One region of the Vreelandella sp. DA03-1M genome, then DNA from elsewhere that is predicted to be linked to it. Evidence: predicted binding sites of a transcription regulator. Region 1 holds the regulator's gene; each other region holds the start of a gene.

Evidence for each region. The regulator PhoB, encoded in region 1, activates phosphate uptake and scavenging genes when phosphate is short. The targets are predictions, from matches to a motif close to TGTCATANNNNTGTCANA.
Region 2: ACXUPB_RS14080 (DUF6482 family protein) is a predicted target of PhoB. The motif match lies at 3,397-3,414, and genes of this name have one in related genera.
Region 3: ugpB (sn-glycerol-3-phosphate ABC transporter substrate-binding protein UgpB) is a predicted target of PhoB. The motif match lies at 1,725-1,742, and genes of this name have one in related genera.

What each region holds. Positions count from the first base shown of each region.
Region 1 covers NZ_CM146798.1:4,545,544-4,550,532, reverse strand. Annotated here, with positions in the region: partial or broken gene ACXUPB_RS21210 (chorismate--pyruvate lyase family protein) at 28-651, shown strand; gene ubiA (4-hydroxybenzoate octaprenyltransferase) at 687-1,580, shown strand; gene phoB (phosphate regulon transcriptional regulator PhoB) at 1,700-2,389, shown strand; gene phoR (phosphate regulon sensor histidine kinase PhoR) at 2,392-3,678, shown strand; gene ACXUPB_RS21190 (hypothetical protein) at 3,989-4,303, shown strand.
Region 2 covers NZ_CM146798.1:2,997,106-3,002,094, reverse strand. Annotated here, with positions in the region: gene ACXUPB_RS14100 (hypothetical protein) at 1-700, shown strand, start outside; gene rplI (50S ribosomal protein L9) at 716-1,162, shown strand; gene dnaB (replicative DNA helicase) at 1,465-2,853, shown strand; gene ACXUPB_RS14085 (hypothetical protein) at 2,976-3,269, shown strand; gene ACXUPB_RS14080 (DUF6482 family protein) at 3,501-3,803, shown strand; gene ACXUPB_RS14075 (thiol-disulfide oxidoreductase DCC family protein) at 3,841-4,239, opposite strand; gene ACXUPB_RS14070 (cryptochrome/photolyase family protein) at 4,249-4,989, opposite strand, start outside.
Region 3 covers NZ_CM146798.1:210,760-215,748, forward strand. Annotated here, with positions in the region: gene ugpA (sn-glycerol-3-phosphate ABC transporter permease UgpA) at 1-220, opposite strand, end outside; gene ugpB (sn-glycerol-3-phosphate ABC transporter substrate-binding protein UgpB) at 293-1,618, opposite strand; gene argE (acetylornithine deacetylase) at 1,850-3,022, shown strand; gene ACXUPB_RS01015 (hypothetical protein) at 3,081-3,392, opposite strand; gene ACXUPB_RS01020 (YchJ family protein) at 3,578-4,051, shown strand; gene ACXUPB_RS01025 (tripartite tricarboxylate transporter substrate binding protein) at 4,084-4,989, shown strand, end outside.

The DNA of each region.
Region 1 (4,989 bases):
AAAAGTCGCTGAAACAAAAGCCTGTTAGTGCTGCATGTTACACTAGTCGATCCGTTTATTGCCCTGGAGAACTTGGTGACGCCTGCAGCTTTTCGGCAAACTTCTCTCTTTTCGAGCTGGCGTCCCGTTGCTGCGGCGCGGCCTGCCATGAGCCCTTCCTGGTGGCAGTGGGTTGCTTCTACCGACTCGTTAACCGCCCGCTTAATAACCGCTGGTGGTGAGAAACCGTTTCGGGTGCGGCTGCTACGCCAGGGCGTCGGCTGGCCGCGAGAGGAAGAGGCACGGGCGTTGGGCATTGCTCCCAAGCGCTACGCATGGCTGCGTGAAGTCGCGCTGTGCTTAGATGAAACGCCTTGGGTGGTGGCGCGCTCCGTCGCTCCGCTTACTCAGTTAAAGGGCCAGCGTTTGGAAGGGTTAGGTGAGCGCTCGCTAGGCAGTTGGTGATTTCGTCAGCCAGGTTTACTTCGCGGGCCGCTTGAAGCCACTACCCAATCCCCCTTATTTGCTCGTATGAACGGTATCGAAAGTGACTGTACCTGGGGCCGACGTTCAGTGTTTTATCACGGCGGTAATCACGGTGGGTTGTCGTTGTTGGTGCAAGAGTATTTTTTGCGTGCGATGGCGGATGACCTTGATCTGCCATCGCGCTAGGCTAGCGCCTGCATCTTATTTTTCGTGAGGTAAGCATGGATCGTTCACTGTTGCGGCCGAAGGGATGGGCTCGCGTGGCAGATTTTATACAGCTGATGCGTTTGGATCGACCCATTGGCACTTGGCTGTTGATGTGGCCGACGCTTTGGGCGCTGTGGATTGCCGCTGAAGGGGTACCCGGCCGTGATGTGCTGCTGATTTTTGTGGCCGGTGTTTACGTCATGCGCGCGGCTGGCTGCGTGGTGAACGATTATGCAGATCGCCATTTCGATGGCCATGTGAAACGCACTAAGCATCGCCCGCTCGCCACCGGTCGAATCAGCGAAACCGAGGCTCAATTGCTGTTTATTGGTTTGGTGGCCGCAGCGTTTATTCTGGTGCTACTGACGAATTGGTTTACGGTGCTGCTCTCGCTGGGCGGGGTATTTCTGGCAGTTATTTACCCGTTCATGAAGCGTTATACCCATTTTCCCCAGGTGGTGCTGGGGGCGGCATTCTCATGGGCAATTCCAATGGCCTTTGGCGCCGTGCTGGGCCATGTGCCGTTGGAAGCGTGGCTGCTTTTCTGTGCAAACGTGCTATGGACGGTGGCGTACGACACGCAATACGCCATGGTCGATCGCGACGATGATTTAAAAATTGGCATTAAATCGACAGCCGTGCTGTTTGGCAACGCGGACCGCCTGATAATCGGCCTGCTTCAGGTAGCCACCCTGGGGTTGCTGGCCTGGGTAGGCTGGCGGGTCGGGTTAGGTGGGTTCTTTTGGCTAGGGCTCGCTGCAATGGCGGCGACTTTCCTGCATCAGCAGCACTTAATTCGTTATCAGGAGCGGGATCCCTGTTTCCAGGCGTTTCTGAATAATCACTGGTCGGGGCTGCTGATTTTTGCTGGTATTGCGCTAAGTTGGTGGCCTGCGGTGGGTCAGTAACTGTCATTGTCATGTAACTGTCATCAAGTCATGGTGTTATCGTCACTGACATGTCATTGAACTGTTTTTTTGGACTGTTTTCTTTGAACTGGCTTTTTTGCACACCGTGAGGCTCTGGTATGACCGCCAAAACCGTTCTGATTGTCGATGATGAATCGTCGATTCGCGAGATGATCGCGGTAGCGCTGGAAATGGCTGACTACCGTGTGCTCGAAGCAGATAACGCCCAGGATGCTCACGCCATGGTGGTTGACCACCAACCTGATTTATTGCTGCTTGACTGGATGATGCCTGGCACCAGCGGTATTGAGCTGGCTAGGCGTTTGAAGCGCGAAGAAGCCACCGCTGAGATCCCCATTATCATGCTCACCGCTAAAGGCGAAGAGGATAATAAGATCCAAGGGCTTGAAGCCGGTGCCGATGACTATATCACCAAGCCCTTTTCGCCCCGCGAATTGGTGGCACGGTTAAAAGCAGTGCTGCGCCGCGCGACACCGCGTGGCGTTGAAGATCCGATTGAGATTAATGGCCTGTTGCTTGATCCGGTTAGCCACCGGGTAAGCGCTCACGGCAAAGCGCTAGAAATGGGCCCGACCGAGTATCGTCTTCTGCAGTTTTTTATGACCCATCAAGAGCGCGCTTACACACGTAGCCAACTGCTTGACCAAGTATGGGGTGGTAATGTGTATGTCGAAGAGCGTACTGTCGATGTGCATATTCGACGCTTACGAAAAGCGCTGGGAGATGTGCATCAAAACCTGATTCAAACGGTTCGGGGTACCGGATACCGTTTCTCTGCACGGGTGTAAATGTGCGCCTATGGAGTCGTGAACTGTGGCGTCTAGCGTGGCTGGCCACACTGGGTACTTGCTTAGGCTGGTTATTGGGCTCAGCAGGGCTAGGGCTTGCGGCAGGGCTTGCTGTATGTCTGTTTTATCACTTGCGGCAGCTACGCGAACTTTATTTATGGCTAACCCTACATCCTCACGATGAGCCGCCTGCCGCTCACGGTATGTGGGGTGAATTGTTTGATCGTTTATACCGCTATCAGAAAAGCCAGCGTATAACGCAAAGTCGGCTGCGTGCTACTTTGGCCCGTATTCAAGAGTCGTCTGAAGCGATGCGTGACAGTGTGGTCATGCTCGACCGCCACGGTGATCTAGAGTGGTGGAACAGCGCTGCAACGAACATGCTAGGGCTACAAACTGCCCATGATCGTGGTCAGCACATTACCAACCTACTGCGCGAGCCAAGTTTCATCCGCTACTTCAATGCGCGGGAGTATGGCGAGCCGTTAACGCTGACATCGCCGATTGACGAGCGTCGAATCCTGCAGTATCAAATTACCCTGTACGGTGACGATGAACGGCTGGTAATGGCCCGGGATATCACGCGCTTGCACCGCCTGGAACAGATGCGGCGCGACTTTGTTGCCAACGTCTCTCACGAGCTTCGCACGCCGCTAACCGTCCTTTCCGGCTATCTGGAAACCTACAGCGATATTGCTGACCAGTTACCGCCGCGTTTGGGCAAAAGCATCAACCAGATGCAGGAACAGACGCAGCGAATGCAAAACCTGGTCAATGATCTATTGCTGCTCTCCCGGTTGGAAATCGACCAGGGGGGGAAAGATCACCAACCGTTGTCGCTAGGGCCTATGCTACAAAGCATTTGTGATGATGCGCTGGCGCTGTCGAATCAGCGTCATACCATTACTGTCGCGCTTGAAAGCGATGCACGCCTGCTGGGTAGTGAGCAGGAGATTCGTAGCGCCATCTCTAATCTCGCTTTCAATGCCGTTCGCTATACGCCAGCAGGTAGCCACATCACATTACGCTGGAAAGCTAGCGCGACTGGTGGCGGCTGTATCGATGTGGAAGACAATGGTGAAGGGATTGATCCTGTCCATATTCCCCGACTAACCGAACGTTTTTACCGTGTCGACAAAGGCCGCAGCACCGCAACTGGCGGCACTGGCTTAGGCTTGGCAATCGTCAAGCACGTACTATTACGCCACGATGCGCAATTACAGATTGAATCCCACCCGGGTAAAGGGGCGCTTTTTCGCTGCTCATTTCCCGCTTCACGTCTTGTATAGGTCTCAGTAAGCGACCTTTCGCACCATACCTGTAAAGGTGTGCAATATTGGCATGTGAGGTTGGTAAGAGTTTACTCATGTGCCATTTTTATACAGTTTTTAGGCTTGGTATTTCGATATTAACAGAGTGCTATAGCTTAACTGGTTTTAGTTAACTCATTGATTTTTATTTATTTAATTTTATTTTTTTTGTTTTTGGCATGCCCGCTGCATTGTTAAAAATAAGGAAGACGACCGCAGGAAATGCTGGCTTGTATATAAGCCCTTCTTTCTTAACCAAGCGGTAATAAACAGCGATCGGAGGTGGAATATGATGTCCAAGGATTTACTCAAGAAAGCTGGCATTTTAGGTGTATCTTTTGGTTTGATGGCAAGCCCGTTAGCCTTTGCTCAAACAGATGAAAATTCAGCTATTGATGAAAATCAGGGAATTACAGCTGAAGAGCAACCAATGGATCCCCAAGGTACTGATAGTTCAGACGGTCATGATACTAAAGACATGACTAACGATTTAACCCATGACGAAGGTGATAGAGCCAGCGACATGGATCCTCAGTCAAGCGGTCATTCAGATGACGCTGAGTATGACGACGATGAGCTTGTAGAAGAAAACAGCGGTAGCTAATTGTTAATTATCATTTAGATATCAAAGAGCATCTTTTCAACGGATGAAAAGGTAATTGACAGGATGTTACAAAGGCAAGGATGCTTTTCAGGTTCAAGGATGAATCACTAGGAAATCAAACGTTAGTCAGGGTTAATTCCAAGGTTGGAGTCCTCTACAAGGAGTGGGAGCTAACGTTAGTTATTACCTATAGCCTATTCTGATATCGGACCCCGCCAGTCGGGGTCTAATTTTTTGCTGCCTGCTTTTTGTGGGCTTCTTCTACTGCATTTCCCTATTTTTACCTACCTACCTACCTACCTACCTACCTACCTACCTACCTACCTTTTTGAGTGCATATCGTGAACTATTCTCGCTCCTTTCATCCATGAGTAGTCTAGGTTTTGTACGAAAAGTCGGCGAGCGAAGACTAGACAAGGCAAAAATTAACGAGAAAGCGGAGTTTACGGGGTGTAAATGAGCATTTCGAGGCGATTTTTAACGCCGTATTGTCGAGCGCAGGCAGTTTTCGTACAAAGCCTAAGTCTACTACTCGATAACGTAGCGCAGGCGCGATGAGGTTAGCTTTAAAAGTAATTCTTAACATTAGCGTTTGAGGATAAGTGTGCCATAAAGGCACAGACAATTTTGCGCATGTGTCATTTGTGCACATGTATTTTGCGTGCTTTTGTTTTTAGTGGCTTAAT
Region 2 (4,989 bases), 1.5 Mb from region 1:
CATTATCGCTGCAGCACTGCCGGCTGGCTGGTGGTGGGCACAGGGAGACGTCATTCCGCTTGCTAGCATACTGCTGGTAACGCTGATGGCCGTTATCCTGCGCGAGAGGATGCGTTGGGGTGAAACGTTGATTGTGGGGACGTTGGTCGCCGCTGTCATGGTTCAGCTTGGCATCTTCAGCCCACCAGGCGGCACAGAGTTAATGCTTGAGCAGTTGCGGGAAGGTTCAGAAGAAGTGGACCGCATGCTCACGGAATTCGCCAATCAGGGCTACGATACCCAAACCATCGCCGCGTTAGTGGTGGGTGGGGTGACTGGGCTCGTCGTACTGTTGGCAGCAATAGTGTGTTTAGCGCTTGCGCGTAGTTGGCAAGCTGGGTTGTATAACCCAGGTGGCTTTCGCGAAGAGTTTCATGCACTACGCTTAACACCCAAAGAGCTGGCCGTATTGGTCGTCATTGGAGTGATAGGCATGCTGCTGGGCGCACACGCGCTGGCGATGCTTGGTTGGATTCCGCTGTTGGTAGCTGGCGTTGCGTTAGTGCATGGGTTTATTGGAATAAAGGGGATGAACGGGCTGTGGCTGGTAGCATTTTATGTGCTGCTAATCACGACCTGGCCCACGATTCTCATTGTGCTGCTGTTGGGGCTGATTGATACATTCGCGAACGTTCGCGCACGCCTTGCCCGCAGCAACTGACAAGAGGTTTACGAGATGGAAGTCATTCTGCTCGACAACATTGGTAAGCTGGGCGGCCTGGGTGACAAAGTCACCGTGAAGCCTGGTTATGGTCGTAACTACTTGGTGCCTTACGGCTTAGCCGTACCGGCCACCAAAGACAACATCGAAGCGTTTGAAGCACAGCGTGCTGAGCTCGAAGCGCAAGCCGCTGAGCGCAAGGCAGAAGCCGAAGTGCGCGCTGAGCAGCTAAACGACATCGAGCTGTCTTTGGTTTCCAAAGCAGGCGACGAAGGCAAGCTGTTCGGTTCTATTGGTCCGCGTGACCTGGCTGACGCCATTTCCTCTGCTGGCATCGATATTGCCAAGAGCGAAGTGCGTATGCCGACAGGGCCGATTCGCCAAACTGGCGAATACGACATTGCTATTCACTTGCACGCTGAAGTGAATACGACTGTACGTGTAGTAGTAGTTGCAGAGTAATTAAGTAAGTGCTACTTAAGTACGAGATAAGTGCCAAGTAAGTATTTAGTGCTTGGTCACTCACTGTACTGGCACGAACGCCTCAAAAGGCGCGGGGAAACCCGCGCCTTTTGTTATTTCTGACGCCTGTGCTGCAAGACGGTAGTGCTGGATAGTGTCATAAATCCGCCTGGTCTATTACGGTTTGGTGTTTTTCAGACAATGTCTAGATTGGCTGTGATGTCGGTGGTCGAACGTCCTCGCTCCGGCTAAGATACCCCTCTTCATTATTGGCTACGCTGTAGTATTTAAAGGAGCTCGCTATGCAGGACCAGCCTTCTGCTGATAAAGAAACGGCAGCGCTAAAACTGCCGCCGCACTCTCTGGAGGCGGAGCAGTCGGTATTAGGCGGGCTAATGCTGGATAACCAAGCCTGGGATAACGTCTCAGAGCGCTTGGTGGCGGATGATTTCTACCGTTATGAGCACCGTTTAGTGTTCAACGTGATGATTCATCTGGCTGAATCCGGTCAGCCATTGGACGTGGTAACGCTTTCCGAAGCGCTGGAAGCGCGTGATCATTTGGATACAGTTGGTGGTCTGGCGTTTTTGGCCGAGCTTGCGCGTAACACGCCCTCTGCCAGTAATATTCGCGCCTACGCCGATATCGTGCGTGAGCGGGCAACGCTGCGTAAATTGATCCGGGCTGCTAACCAAATCGCCGATAGCGCTTTTTCCCCTCAAGGGCGTCCGGCGGATGAATTGCTCAATGAAGCGGAACGGTTAGTGTTCCAGATTGCCGAGGAGCGTCCTAAAACCGGCGGTCCTATCGGTATGAGCGATTTGCTGACCAAAGCCGTTGATCGCATTGATGAGCTGTTTAACCTGAAAGGTGAAATGACCGGGCTTTCCACCGGTTTCCGTGACTTGGATGAGATGACCACTGGTCTCCAGCCGTCGGATATGGTGGTGATTGCAGGTCGTCCCTCCATGGGTAAAACCACCTTCGCGATGAACCTGGTTGAGCATGCGGTTATTTCCAGCGACAAGCCGGTCATGGTCTTCTCTATGGAGATGCCCGCCGAATCCCTGATGCTGAGGATGCTGTCATCGCTGGGTAGGATTGACCAAACCCGCGTACGTACCGGGCAGTTGGAAGATGAGGATTGGCCGCGCTTAACCTCCGCCGTCAATCTGCTCAAAGACAAACAGCTGTTTATCGATGATACCGCGGCCTTATCGCCAAATGAGATGCGCTCACGGTTGCGTCGGGTGGTGCGTGAGCATGGCAATATTGCACTGGTGATGATCGATTACCTTCAGTTAATGCAGATCCCCGGCTTCAATGAAAACCGTACCGGTGAAATTTCTGAAATCTCGCGCTCGTTGAAGGGCTTGGCGAAAGAGTTTAATTGTCCAGTCGTGGCACTTTCCCAGTTGAACCGCTCGTTGGAGCAGCGTCCGAATAAACGGCCAGTCATGTCGGATTTGCGTGAGTCGGGCGCCATTGAGCAGGACGCGGACGTCATTGCCTTCGTTTATCGCGATGAAGTCTATAATCCAGATAACCCCGATAACCAAGGTATCGCGGAGTTAATTATTGGTAAGCAGCGTAACGGCCCGATCGGCACCGTTCACATGGCGTTTATCGGTAAATATACCCGCTTCGAGGATTTGGCCCCGGATAGCTACGGTCAAGCATTCGGCGACTAGGTTTTTACAGGCTGGTTTGGGAAGACCGGTTTCAAAGCCAGCTTTGTGATGAGTCACTTGAGGATGGGGAGCGAGCTCGTATAATGCCCCACCCATGATATGCAAATAAACGGGAGTAGCAAATGGCAGGTGGATTTCGGCGCGGTAATCGGCAGCGTCTTCCTAAGCTAGAAGGTCGCGGTGAGCTTGAAGCACTGGAGCGTGAAGGGCCTTTCAAAGAATGGTTAGGTATGCCAGACCTTTATCGCTACCATTTGGTCGTGGAGGGGGAAAAGTATAGCTATCAAACCGAAGATGGAGAGCTGCCCGTTAAGGTGGGGGATAAGGTCGTGTTTCGCTACAAAGAGACCAAAGGCGGCAACTGGATTGACCGTAATTCACTTGGCAAAGCCATCGACCCTTCTGAATACCAGTAAAATAACGACTTCTTGACGCTTCGGTCAGGAACTCTCTTGCGCTATTGCCCTCGAATGCAGTTGAAAATTAGTGGTTAAGAAATCAGTTGTTGAATAACCCACTATTGTGCGTCTATCTTTTAATGGATGTCACAACACTGCAACAACAGGGCAACAGGAACGTCATAGGGTGCAGTCATGCTGTGCCCTGATGCCATACTTGATGACATAGACAAATAACAGGAGGGAACCATGGAACTGAAGGATCTTAAGCAGTTTGTCGCCAGCCACGACAACTTTGAAATTCGCGTGATTACCCATTCGGGTAGCCGTTTTTATCAGGTTGAGCTGGAAGATGTTGAAGGCGAGCGCCATATGCTGATGCAGCGTTCTAAGCCAATGCTATTTCGCTCGCTGGATGATGCCTATATGGAACTCAAACGGGCTGGCATTCACCGCGCTTACTTAGTACAGCACGTGCCGCACGATGAAGTAATTGGTCGTGACGCTCATTACAGCGAGCCGCTTACATCGCGTATGCCGTTAGTATTTTAAGTTTACGCGCTAACCCAAACGCTTCACGTATAAATCGTTAACTCTTAGCTTTACGCTTTTCCCACCACCGCCCGATTCGTATTCGACGACGGGCAAAATAACGGTAACCGGCATTCATCACGCCGCGTACACCCGGTAAGCATGAAATCTTCACCAGCCGCCGGTAGCCCAACACTGCATAGAGGGCACGGCTGGCATCCATCCCGATATACCACTCTCCTTGGCTATCTTGTAGATGTAGTTGGCCCATCATCGCATTAAATTCCTGCCCGTACGCCTGAGCGTTAAAGTCACTGGCCTGGATATCTACCAGTGCGATGCGTTCCTGGTGACGATGCTTTTTAAGCCATGCCACTTCTTGCTGACAAAAAGGGCAGTGGCCGTCATGAAACAGCGTAACAGGGAGCGATGCCTTCAGTGGTGAGTAGCGGCTCATTGTTATTCCTTATTGGCGTTCTGTTGTGGATATTGCATAGCCTGCCGTGTGGCAGGATTGCCCGTAGCCTGGTGATGTCTCCAGTTGTGATAAAAAGTTTTCAGCCTGCTGGCGAATAGCTTCACGCTTCTCATCGGTCATGCGCCTCAGGGAGCCGTAGATTAGCTTCATGCGTGGGTTTTTATTTAATCGCTCCGCATTGGCTTCAAGGAAATGCCAGTAAAGGCTATTGAAAGGGCAGGCGTTGGGGCCGATGACCTGTTTTGGCGAGTAGCGGCAGTGCTGGCAGTGATCCGACATTTTGTCGATATATTTACCCGAGGCGCAGTAGGGCTTAGAGCCCATCAAGCCACCATCGGCATGGAGCACCATTCCTAGCGTATTAGGCAGTTCCACCCACTCGCTGGCATCGGCGTAGACCGCTAAGTACCAATCGCACAGAGCTTCCGGTTTGACGCCACAAAGGAGGGCAAAGTTGCCCGTGACCATGAGTCGTTGAATATGGTGGGCGTAGCTATTGTCGATGGTCATTTGAATAGCGCGCTGCAGGCAGCGCATATCGGTATTCGCATCCCAATAAAAGGTTGGCAGTTCACGCGTAAAGCCGAGTGGGTTGGTGCTTTTGTAGCTGGGCATCTGTGTCCAGTAGAGCCCACGTACATACTCGCGCCAGCCAAGAATTTGACGGATAAAGCCTTCAACTGCATTAATCGGGGCATCACCTGCGTAATAACACTGTTCTGCGGCTTC
Region 3 (4,989 bases), 370 kb from region 1:
CCGACATCGAGTTGAGGTAGCTACCGTCGCGAAATAGACGGACAAAGTTTTCCAGGCCCACAAACGTAGAGCGCAGCCCAAAAGCGTCTTCACGCAGTAGCGATTGGTACAGCGCCTGGCCCGCCGGCCAGATAAAAAAGATCAGCGTCACAATCACCTGGGGCGCCAATAGCGCAAAAGGCATCCATCGCCCCGGAAACGTCATGCGTTTAGTTTGCATGGGCAGCTCTTCAACCTATCAAAATAACTTCGCCGCCGACCCAAGAGGGTCGGCGGCGAAGTAAGTGCTTATTTACTGGTTGGCGGATTCAAAGTCACGCAGCAGCGCATTGCCGCGCTCTACCGCGTCGTCTGCGGCTTCCTGACCCGATTTACCACCGGTCATCACGGCTTCCATCTCTTCGGAAATGATGTCGCGAATCTGTACGAAGTTGCCAAAACGAAGGCCTTTCGAGTTCTCGGTCGGCTCGTTGAGCGTCATTTGCTGCAGAGAAATATCCGCACCGGGGTTCTCTTCGTAGTAGCCTTGCTCTTCACTCAAATCCCAAGCGGCTTGGGTAATTGGCAAATAGCCTGTTTGCTGATGCCACTCTGCCTGTACTTCAGGCTGAGAGAGGTACTCAAAGAAAGCGGCAACGGCTGCATACTCATCATCGCTGTGGCCTTGAAGTGCCCAAAGCGTAGCGCCACCGATGATCGAGTTCTGCGGTGCGCCTTCTACGTCGTCGTAGTAGGGTTGCATGCCAAAGCCGACTTCAAATTCTGAGTTGGCGGCGACATCGGCGCGGGAAGCAGAAGAGCCAAAGAAAATCGCACAGTCCTGAGAATAGAACATCGGCTCGGAATCCGGGCCGGTGCCGGGGCCAGCCCAGCGGTAAATGTTCTCTTCCTGCCAATCGTGTAGGTTATCCCAATGACGGGCGACCAGCTCATTGTTGAAATTTAGCTCGGTTTCCATGCCGCCAAAACCGTTTTCCAATGTGCCGAGCGGCGAGTTATGCATGGCGGAGAAGTTTTCCAGCATTACCCAGCTAGGCCAAGACGACGTGAAACCGCAGCTAGCCGCCCCGGATTCGACGATTTGACGAGAGGCTTCTGCCAGCGCTTCCCACGTTTCGGGCGGCTGTTCAGGATCGAGGCCCGCTTCCTCAAATACGTCGCGGTTGTAGTACATAATCGGCGTAGAAGAGTTGAACGGGAAAGAGAGCATGTTGCCATTGGTATCGGTGTAATAACCGACCACGGCGGGCAGGAAGGCCTCATTATTGAAAGCGCGACCGTGCTCTTCCATTAGTTCATATACCGGATAGATGGCGCCTTTGGCGTTCATCATGGTGCCGGTACCAACTTCAAATACCTGCAGGATATGTGGCTGTTCGTTTGCACGGAAAGCGGCAATGGCACCGGTCATGGTTTCGGCATAGGTGCCGCGGTAGCTGGGCGTGACCTGGTACTCGTCTTGGGACTGGTTAAAATCCTCGGTGATGCCTTCAAGGATTTCACCGAGCTGGCCGCCCATGGCGTGCCACCAGCTAATTTCCGTGGCGGCCTGGGCGGATAGACTTAGGCTGGCAGTCGCCACCCCAACAGCAAGCGCGTGCAGTGTAAAACGTGACATAACAGCTCCTTGTGGGTCCGAACTCAGTCAGGCATGCAGTGCGGTTGTTAAGATTTTTGGATGCACTGAACAGTAGAAAGTGACGGTGACGTTTTGATGAAGGCAAGGTGAATACAAGATGACAGCTGGCGTGCCGGGCAGAGTAGGCGAAGAGTCTGAGGGGTGTTAGGGTTAGCGGTAAGCTACTTTTAAAAAGCTGTTGCTGAAAAGCTATTTTGGAAAGAGAACATAATGCCTGACGCTATCGCTCTACTCGAAAAACTGGTTGCCTTTGACACCACCTCCAGCGAATCCAATTTGGCGCTGATTGAGTATATTGAAGGCTATTTGGCCGAGGTTGGCGTTAGCGCCGAGCGGGTGATGAGCCCCTGCGGCACCAAGGCCAATTTGATCGCCAGGGTCGGCCCAGACGCGCCAGGTGGGGTGATGCTTTCTGGGCATACCGATGTGGTGCCGGTGGCAGGGCAGCCTTGGTCGAGCGATCCCTTTACCCTGCGCGACGGTAATGATGGGCGGCTCTACGGGCGGGGTACCTGCGATATGAAAGGTTTTATCGCCTGTGTCTTGTCGATGGTGCCTAATTGGGCGAAAGCGCCTCTGCAGCAGCCCATTTATCTTGGCTTCTCTTACGATGAAGAGATCGGCTGCGTGGGTGCGCCCAGCCTGATTAAACGCTTTTACGAGCACTACTCCACCACCGCCCATGTGATTGTTGGCGAGCCCACCAGTATGCAACCTGTGGTCGCGCAGAAAGGCGCTACCAACCTGCGCACTACGGTGACTGGCCAGGAAGCTCATAGCAGCCAAGTGAATCAAGGCACCTCAGCCATTCACGTGGCGGCAAGGCTCGTCACCTTTATTGAAGACACCATGGCGGCGTTGGTCGAAGAGGGGCGAGTTGATGAAGCCTTTAACGTGCCTCACACCAGCCTACATGTGGGTAAAATCAAAGGCGGAACGGCCATCAATATTATGGCGCGGGAGTGTCAGTTCGAGTGGGAAATTCGCCACCTGCCGACCGACACCTTCGATGAGATATACGCGCGCTTTGAAACGTTTTGTGAACAGCTAACCGGCGAACTTAAGGCCAAAGGTAAGCACGTTGACATCACCACTGAGCCGCTAAACGTGACAGTGCCGGGCTTGGCCGACCGCGATAACGACCAGGTGCTTCGCTTAGCCAAAGACCATTTGCCAGCAGGGTGCTGCGACCATGCGGTGGCTTACGCTACAGAAGCAGGGCAGTTCCAGGGCCAGGGCTTACAAACCATTATTCTCGGTCCTGGCAGCATTGCCCAGGCGCATCAGCCCGATGAGTATATCGATATTGAACAGCTCGAAGCGTGCGAGGATTTTCTAACCAAAATGGGTAAGGCGCTCGAAAGGCCTGCTGAAGGAAGTTAATGGTCACCCAATAAAAATCCCACCCGGTTAAAGGGGTGGGATGTTTGGCGTTACCATTTCAGTGCTGAGGATGTTGTTCAAACAGCTCAGCTTTTGCATGGCGCATCACATCTTCGCACGCCTGCTGTTGGGCTAACTGCGTCAACAGGCGCTGAGTTACTTCGAAGCCCTTGCCTAAGCAAGTGTCCACTTCCTGTGGGCTAACGGCTGGCGTCACGCGGTAATCGATTTTTACCGTGCGCCCGCCGCCTTCCAGTCGATCCGCAACTCCCCTGAGCCGCCACGCGATTTTCTCTTTCCAAGTTGCTGATTCTTCCGCGCCTTCGTTTACGCTAAACGTGCACTGCCATTCCGGTTTAAATACCTTCATAGGAGAACCTCCAAAAAATTTGGAAAGAATGATCAATCGTGATTCGTACTCCGTCGTCTGAATATGTTGCCCCACCACTATATACCTAATGCAGGGAGAATATCGAAACAAAACTGATACACGTCGGGCGACGCGCATAGGGCGTATCGGTTAGGCTAGGTAGAGTGTAGCTAGTGAGCCTTATTATGACCCGAACGACTAATGTAAGTTGCCCCTGTGATAGCGAATTAATGCTGGATAACTGCTGTGGCCGTTACCATCAAGGTGGCGTCGCGCCGACGCCTGAAGCGCTAATGCGCTCGCGCTATTCGGCCTTTGCATTGGGCTTAAGCGACTATCTGTTGGCCACGTGGCACCCCACCACACGGCCCGCAGAGCTTGCGCCTGATCCTGAAACCAAGTGGAAGAGACTGGTGATTGTGAGCGCCGAGCCAGCGCTTGCGGAGAGTGGTCAGGTGCATTTTCGGGCATTTTTCTATGAACGAGGGCATGGGCGGAAACGCTGGCATGTATTGGAAGAGGTATCCCGGTTCGTGCACGAGCAGCAGCGCTGGTGGTATGTGAATGGCACCCCCACGCTTACCCGACTAAAACCCGGCCGCAATGAACCGTGCTTATGTGGCAGTGGGCGTAAATTAAAGTTATGTTGTGGTGAGTAGGCGCGAAGCACTAATAAGAATGAGGCAAAAAAATGAGCCCAAAAAAGGGGTTAGCGTCAAGTCATCACCGGGGAAAGGGTGGCTTGAACAAACGCTTAAAAATGACGCTTACAGCGTGGATGGGAACATGGCTATGCATCTGGAGCTTTACCACGCTGGCAGATAATCCCTTTCCCGACACCGACATTACGCTAGTCATACCCTTTGGCCCTGGGGGTGCCACCGATGTACTGTTTCGTGACATATCTGTGGAAGCACAAACCTATCTAGATACCGCGATCAATATCGTTAATATTGCGGGCAGTGGTGCGACGCGTGGATCACAAACTGTCAAAGATGCAGAGGCCGATGGTCATACACTGCTAGGCAGTCACCAAACCATCGACCTTGCATACTTTGCGGAGCTGTCTGCTTATTCTCATCATGCCTTTGCGCCTGTTGCACTACTCACGCGAACAGTGAACATACCCGCTACCTATCCCGGCCACGCTGCTCAACGTGCCAGTGATATTCCTGCGTTAGTCGCGGAGCAGGCTGAACCGTTAACGTTTGGCGTAGTCCCCACCTCCACTGACCATTTTTTTTGGCTGCATTTTTTCCAGCAAACGGGTATTGATGCCCAAGAAATAGTGTTCATTCAGTACCCTGATACTGGATCACAAGTGACCGCATTACTTGCTGGTGAGATCGATTTTGCGATGCTTAACCTGCCCTCAGCAAGTGAATTGTTCGCTACCAATGCACTCACGCCGTTGGGCGTGGCAAGTAACACTAGGTTAACCGCGTTGCCAGCAGTACCCACTCTACTAGAGCAGGGTATCGAGCTGGTGAATACCACTGACAGGGGTGTTTTTGCACCGTTGAACACTCCCCCCGAAAGATTAGCGATACTGGCCAATGCCTTTGAGCAAGCGCTGGCTCAGCCAAAGCTGGCGCGC